Linked DNA regions of Desulfosediminicola ganghwensis. The protein of the gene in region 1 interacts with the protein of each later gene in a pairwise test. Links are inferred from orthologs where the notes say so. Each region holds a gene or a part of one and is shown in the gene's direction. Other genes may lie near its edges. The genes, in order: rlmKL and typA.

Evidence for each region.
Region 2: the proteins of rlmKL (region 1) and typA interact in binary tests that used the Escherichia coli proteins (3 or more experiments, as listed by UniProt). The link is inferred for Desulfosediminicola ganghwensis from one-to-one orthologs.

What each region holds. Positions count from the first base shown.
Region 1 is NZ_CP050699.1:694,748-697,988, reverse strand. The notes cover bases 66-2,982. They hold rlmKL (bifunctional 23S rRNA (guanine(2069)-N(7))-methyltransferase RlmK/23S rRNA (guanine(2445)-N(2))-methyltransferase RlmL), read left to right. Parts: upstream 66-414; coding sequence 415-2,550; downstream 2,551-2,982. Other genes in these bases: FCL45_RS02965 (response regulator), read left to right, coding at 2,710-2,982; FCL45_RS02975 (DUF2721 domain-containing protein), read left to right, coding at 66-367. Also shown: more of FCL45_RS02975, read left to right, coding at 1-65; more of FCL45_RS02965, read left to right, coding at 2,983-3,111; FCL45_RS02960 (Hpt domain-containing protein), read left to right, coding at 3,228-3,241. UniProt on the Escherichia coli protein: Specifically methylates the guanine in position 2445 (m2G2445) and the guanine in position 2069 (m7G2069) of 23S rRNA. Methylation occurs before assembly of 23S rRNA into 50S subunits.
Region 2 is NZ_CP050699.1:5,253,590-5,256,887, reverse strand. The notes cover bases 285-3,258. They hold typA (translational GTPase TypA), read left to right. Parts: upstream 285-858; coding sequence 859-2,658; downstream 2,659-3,258. Other genes in these bases: FCL45_RS22655 (NUDIX domain-containing protein), read right to left, coding at 2,914-3,258; FCL45_RS22660 (hypothetical protein), read right to left, coding at 2,710-2,874; FCL45_RS22670 (DEAD/DEAH box helicase), read left to right, coding at 285-634. In the rest of the region: more of FCL45_RS22670, read left to right, coding at 1-284; more of FCL45_RS22655, read right to left, coding at 3,259-3,298. UniProt on the Escherichia coli protein: A 50S ribosomal subunit assembly protein with GTPase and nucleotide-independent chaperone activity, required for 50S subunit assembly at low temperatures, may also play a role in translation.

The sequences.
Region 1 (3,241 bases):
TCTGCTGGTTGCCTACACCAGCAGATTCCTCGCCACCGGAGCGCGAATACGTAGCCTGCATGAGCGGTATAGATCAACATCGGACGCAATTGTTTTAAAACAGATTGTCAGCCTCAAGCGCAGGGTTGTCCTTATTAGAAATATGCAGGCCTGTGCAGTGGGCGGGCTTTTTCTGTGTATCTTCTGTATGTTTGTTCTGTTTGCCGGGTGGACACTTTTCGGTAAAATACTTTTCGTGTTGGCACTTGCCATGTTTATGGTCTCTCTGTCTATTTCCCTGAAGGAGATACTTCTGTCTGTTGACGCCCTGAACCTGGAGTTACTGGATATAGAAAATCGGGTGACGGACCTGGCCAGGGATAAATGAAATTCAGGAAAATCCAGAATGTTAATTTTACTATCGTGTAGATAATTATGTTGATTTTTGCAGCAACCTGCGGAGCAGGAACTGAAGCCCTGGTGGCCGGAGAAATAGAAAACTTTGGTGCTTCCGAGATAGTAGAGGGGAGAGGTGTCGTTACCTGGAGGGGTGAGATCGAAAGCGGTTATCGAGCCTGTCTCTGGTCACGATATTCTTCCAGGGTTTACCTGAAGATCGCCGAATTTCATGTGAAAAATGAAGAATCGGTCTATGAGGGAGCGCTCTCCGTTGACTGGCAGGAGCACATGGGAAGCTCCACCACCTTCGCTGTTGATTGCACAGTTGCAGCAAAAGCCCTGCAGATCCACAGCAAGTATGCTTCGCTCAAGGTTAAGGATGCCATTGTGGACCAGTTCAGGGATCGGTGCGGGGAGCGTCCATCGGTCGATACCGGCAGACCTGGAATCCGGGTTCACTTACTCATACGGGAAGATGTTGCAGAGCTGTCCATTGACCTGTCCGGCGAGAGTCTCCATCGCCGGGGTTACCGTGTTGATACAGGCATTGCACCTCTTAAAGAAAACCTCGGCGCCGCTATTGTGAAGCTCAGTGGCTGGCTTGATGGGGGGGGCGGTCCGCTGATTGACCCCATGTGTGGTTCTGCGACGCTGTTGATTGAGGCTGCCCTTATGTATGGTGATTCCGCCCCGGGCTTGTCGCGTAACTATTTTGGCTTTATGGGGTGGCGGCAGCACGATAGAAAGCTTTGGAACAGGCTCGTTGATGAAGCCATGGGCCGTGAAGATGATGGCTTGCAGAAGGAGTGGCCACAGATTATCGGCTACGATTCAGATATCCAGACTGTACGAACCGCTCGGAAAAACCTGGTTCAGGCCGGCCTTGAGGATAAAATTCATATCGAACAGCAGGAGTTGGCGTTGCTGCAGCCTCCGGTGGATTCGGAGAAAGGCATGTTGTTGTCAAATCTGCCCTTTGGTGAGCGTCTCTCAGATGCCGAAGAGGTTTCCTGGCTCTATCGGGCTATTGGCAATAAGGCGCAGGATTTGTTCCAGGGCTGGAGGCTTGGCGTCTTTATCGCCAACCCGGAGTTGACTGATAGTTTCGGACTGAAGTGGGATGACAAGCACCGCCTTTATAACGGCTCGCTTCAATGCCGATTGCTTACGACTGTTGTAGCTGGGAGGGAACCGGTCGATTTTCGGTGGCAGTTCAACCCTGAACCGGCTGAGGGTGAAGGTGCCGATTTTGCAAATCGCCTGAAGAAGAACCTGAAAAAGGTGCTGAAGTGGGCGGAAAAGGAAAACATCACCTGTTTCCGGGTGTATGACCGTGACCTGCCCGAGTTTAATATAAGCGTTGATCTTTACGAAAAATGGGTGCATGTGCAGGAATACGCACCTCCGTCGAGCGTCGACAAAAAGCTTTCATCCGCACGATTCCAGACCGCCTTGAGGGCTATCAGGGAAACCCTTGGGCTTCGTGCCGACAGGGTCTTTATCAAGACCCGTGAGCGACAGCGGGGCAAGCAGCAGTACCAGAAAAAATCGGCCAGAAAGAAAATGCACGTGGTGCGCGAGGGAGAGAGTCTTCTCCTGGCCAATTTTACCGATTATCTCGACACCGGTATTTTCCTGGATCATAGACCGGTTCGGGCAAAAATTCATTCCATAGCCAAATCAAAAAGGTTTCTGAACCTGTTTGGTTATACCGGCACAGCGACCGTTCAGGCGGCCTCGGGGGGTGCCGCGTCGACCGTTACCGTTGATCTGTCAAACAACTATCTGCACTGGGCGCGAATGAACCTGGCGTTAAACGGTTTCGATACCCGCAAAAACAAGATTGTTGCTGCAGACTGCATGCAGTGGTTGCGAGAGGATCAGGGAACCTACGACCTGATCTTCGTCGATCCGCCAACTTTTTCAAATACCAAAAAAGATAAACGTGTGTTTGACGTGCAGAGGGATCATGTGGAGTTACTGACAAACTGTATGGAGCGATTGTCGGAAGACGGACTGCTGATTTTTTCAACGAATTATCGAAGATTTACTCTCGACCCGGAAATGACAGAGCTGTATCAGGTTGATGATATAGGTGACAGCACCATTCCCTTTGATTTTTCACGAAACAGGAAAATTCATAAATGCTGGGAGTTTAGAAAACGAGGATAATTCGCCGAAAGGCCCGGCAACAACGGCTATCTAAATTTCCTGGTTGACCAGTATCGTGCTACAATTAAGCAGTTGCCCATCGCGGTTTTTATTTCCGCGATGGGCTGGTATCAAACTTACTATAACGTCTCGCACAGACCGTTTTGATACTGGAATATTATGAAAATCCTTATCGTTGAAGATGACTTCCTGACACGATCACTTCTCTCGGCCCTGCTCTCCGAGTACGGCGTCTGTCATGTTGCTGCGAACGGTGAAGAGGCGCTTGCTGCGGTTACCAGGGCTTATGCCGAAAATTCGCCATATGACCTCATCTGCCTGGACATTGTTATGCCGGTCATGGATGGTCAGAAAGCACTTCATGATATCCGTCAAATAGAAGAAAAACATGGTATCTCGGGGCTTGATGCCTGCAAGGTTATCATGATAACCGCCCAGGATGATTCCGAGAACATCATGCGTGCCTTTCACCAGGGAAAGTGTGAAGCGTATCTGACCAAGCCACTCGATCGTGATAAACTTTTGTATCACCTCAAGGAACTGGGACTGGTGGCCGGGTAAAAAATATGTTAGCCTGACACGATGGTGGTGCTCAGTCGGAGGGGGCCGCTGGTGAACAGGCAACTGCAGCATGATCTGAATTGTCCTGATCACGAAAATAGAGGGGCCCTGTGGACATGGAACAGCAGCT
Region 2 (3,298 bases), 4.6 Mb from region 1 along the record:
CCGCAATGATGATGGCTTGACCAGGCTCATTTACTATTTTATGGGCGATCGTATTCACAAGGTTGATCAGGGAGAGTTGCAGGCAACAGGTGCCATTGTCAGGCCGCAAATTATTCGCAGAGTGACAGACTTCAATTATGGTTATCGTGGTGACTACCAGGCGCTGATCAAAGCACTTGTGCTGCATCAGGGCCGCAATATGCAGATTACCGAGGATATCCATAAGGTTGTACAGGAACAGGAGCCAGGCACGGTGCTGGTCGTTTCAGACCGGGTCAGCCATTGCGAACTCTTTGCCAGGCTGCTTGGTGAGCGGGGAGTGGGGGTAGAGCTGCTGACAGGTCAGATCGGGCCTGAGCGCAGGGCTGAGATAGTAGCAGCGGTGCAAAGAGGAGAGGTGCAGGTGCTTGTGGCGACCCTGCAACTCATCTCCGAAGGTTTTGACTGCCCGGGCTTGTCGACTCTTTTCCTGACCACTCCTATAACCTTCGAAGGCAGATTGCTGCAGGTGATCGGGCGGATTATGCGTCCCGCAGCCAACAAGCAGGCGAGGGTATTCGATTATGTGGACGAGGCGGTTTCAACCCTGAACCGTTCGGCAAATATCCGCAGAGCTGTTTTTCAGAATATGTGAAAAAAATGACCGCATAAAGGTCCGTCTGTGCGGAATAGTTTGCGTCCCGGTCTCAAATCGGGTATGTTCTGCATCTTTTTGCAATGTGCATAAAGTATTTTTTGCGCACAAAGCTGCCAACACAATCACTCCCGTTGCTTTTTTATTTTCAACTGCATGTGCAGTGCATATTGTTACCGGGTCCCGGTAGCGTCGACAGCCGGCAGGATCACTGAGGAAACACGATGGAACAGAGCAAAATACGTAATGTGGCAATTATCGCCCACGTTGACCACGGTAAAACCACCCTGGTTGACCAACTTTTCAAACAGTCCGGAATGTACCGAGATAATCAGCAGGTCTCGGAACGATTGATGGACTCCATGGATCTTGAACGTGAGCGTGGCATCACCATTACGTCCAAAAACGGTTCCTATGCCTTTGCTGATCACTGGATTAATATCATCGACACCCCCGGTCACGCCGATTTTGGCGGGCAGGTGGAGCGTGTATTGCGTATGGCAGACGGCGCGCTGCTGCTGGTTGATGCCCAGGAAGGCCCGATGCCTCAGACCTATTTCGTTCTGAAAAAGGCACTGGAGAACAATCTGCCTGTCATCGTGGTGATTAACAAGATAGACAAACCCGCAGCTCGCTGTGACTGGGTTGTCGATCAGGTGTTCGATCTTTTCGTAAAACTCAATGCGCCTGACGATATTCTTGATTTCCCTGTGGTTTATGCTTCTGCCAAAGAAGGATACAGCCTGTTCGAGCTCGGCGATGAGCGCGTGGACGGCGGCAATATGGACCCGATCTCCAGGATGGTCATAGACCATATCCCTGCTCCGGTGGGCGATGAAGGGGCCGAGTTGCAGATGCAGGTGGGTACCATCGACTATTCTCCGTACCTTGGACGTCTCGGTATTGGTAAGGTTGTAAACGGCAGGATGAAGATTAACCAACCCATTGCTGTTGCTCGCCGTGACGGTTCTATTAAGCCGATCCGTATATCCAAGATTTTTCGCTTCGAGCGTGATGAAAAGGTTGCGGTCGAAGAGGCTGGTGTAGGTGAGATTGTGGCCATTGCCGGTATGGAGGATGTAACCGTTGGTGTTACTTTTACCGACGCTGATAATCCTAAGCCGTTGCCATTGATCACCATTGATCCGCCGACTATCTCCATGAACTTTATCCCTAACGATTCTCCGTTTGCCGGTAAAGAGGGTAAGTTCGTTACTTCCCGTCATATCGAGGACCGTCTCAAGCGCGAGATTCTCGCTGACGTGGCATTGCAGTACGAGCCGCTGACCGATGCAGTTGGTTTTAAAGTGAGCGGTCGAGGTGAGCTGCATCTCTCTATTCTGATTGAGAAGATGCGTCGCGAAGATTATGAATTTCAGGTCACCCGCCCTCAGGTCATCATGCGTGAAGAGGACGGCAAGCTGATGGAGCCCTACGAGGAACTGACCATCGATGTGGACGAGGAATTCCAGGGTCCGGTTATCGAAAAGCTCGGCAAGCTGAGAGGTACCATAGAAGAGATGAGCACCAACAACGGCATGGTTCGTATGGTGTTTCACATTCCGACCCGCGGTTTGCTCGGTTATCGTTCCCAGTTCATGACCGATACCAAAGGAATGGGTATGATGGCCTATGTCTTCCATGAGTATGGCCCATATGCAGGTGATATCATCAACCGCGTCAACGGTGTGATGCTGGTAAAAGAGCCGTGCACTTCCGTAGCCTATGCGCTTTTTAACCTGCAGGATCGCGGTAAACTCTTTGTAGGAGCAGGCTTACCGCTTTATGCGGGGCAGATTATCGGTGAGAATGCTCGTCCCGCCGATATGGTGGTCAATCCCGGTAAGGGCAAGAAACTCACCAACGTCCGTGCTTCAGGTACCGACGATGCGGTTGTTCTCACCCCGGCGACCATTATGTCCCTTGAGGATTGCATTGCCTACATCAATGATGATGAACTGGTTGAGGTAACTCCCAAGTCGATCAGACTTCGCAAAAGGACGGGTACCAGAATCAAGATTTAAGGTGAAGACATGGACCTGCTTATCCTGCTGATATCCGGAGTAGTTGGAATTTCAACCTTCTTTCTTATCTCCAGAAAGTTCGGAAGCGACTGCATCCCCTGAGCCCTGCTCTATGGATCCGTCGGGGCGGGTCTGGTTGCTTTCATGATTCTGCAAACTCTGCTTAAATAAAAAAAGGTGCATCTGGAAATTTCCAGGTGCACCTTTTTTTTTCAACGTCCAACGTCCAACGTCCAACGTCCAACGTCCAACGTTCTATCTCTCTCCGTTTTTAAACCGATAATAATCAGCCAGAATCCTGGCGTGATCAAAGGCCAGTTCAGGCAGGTTGTCACGGTCGAAAAGTTCCGCCTTGCCCGCATCATCGCCAGCTACAGGTTGTCCGTCGGCCTGGACGATGAAAACCGTTGAGACGGTATGTTGGCGTGGATCGCGTTCCGGGTCCGAGTAGGTGCGAAATTGCGCTAGGCCACGTACCGCAAGTCCGGTTTCCTCTTCTGCTTCTCGTACTGCCGCTAGCTCAAAAGATTCGCCATAGTCTACGAAACCACCGGGGAGCGCCCAGCCATAAGGGGGATTCTTTCGTTCTATCAAGACGATTCTGTCGTCAACCTCAATGATGATATCTACGGTGGGCACA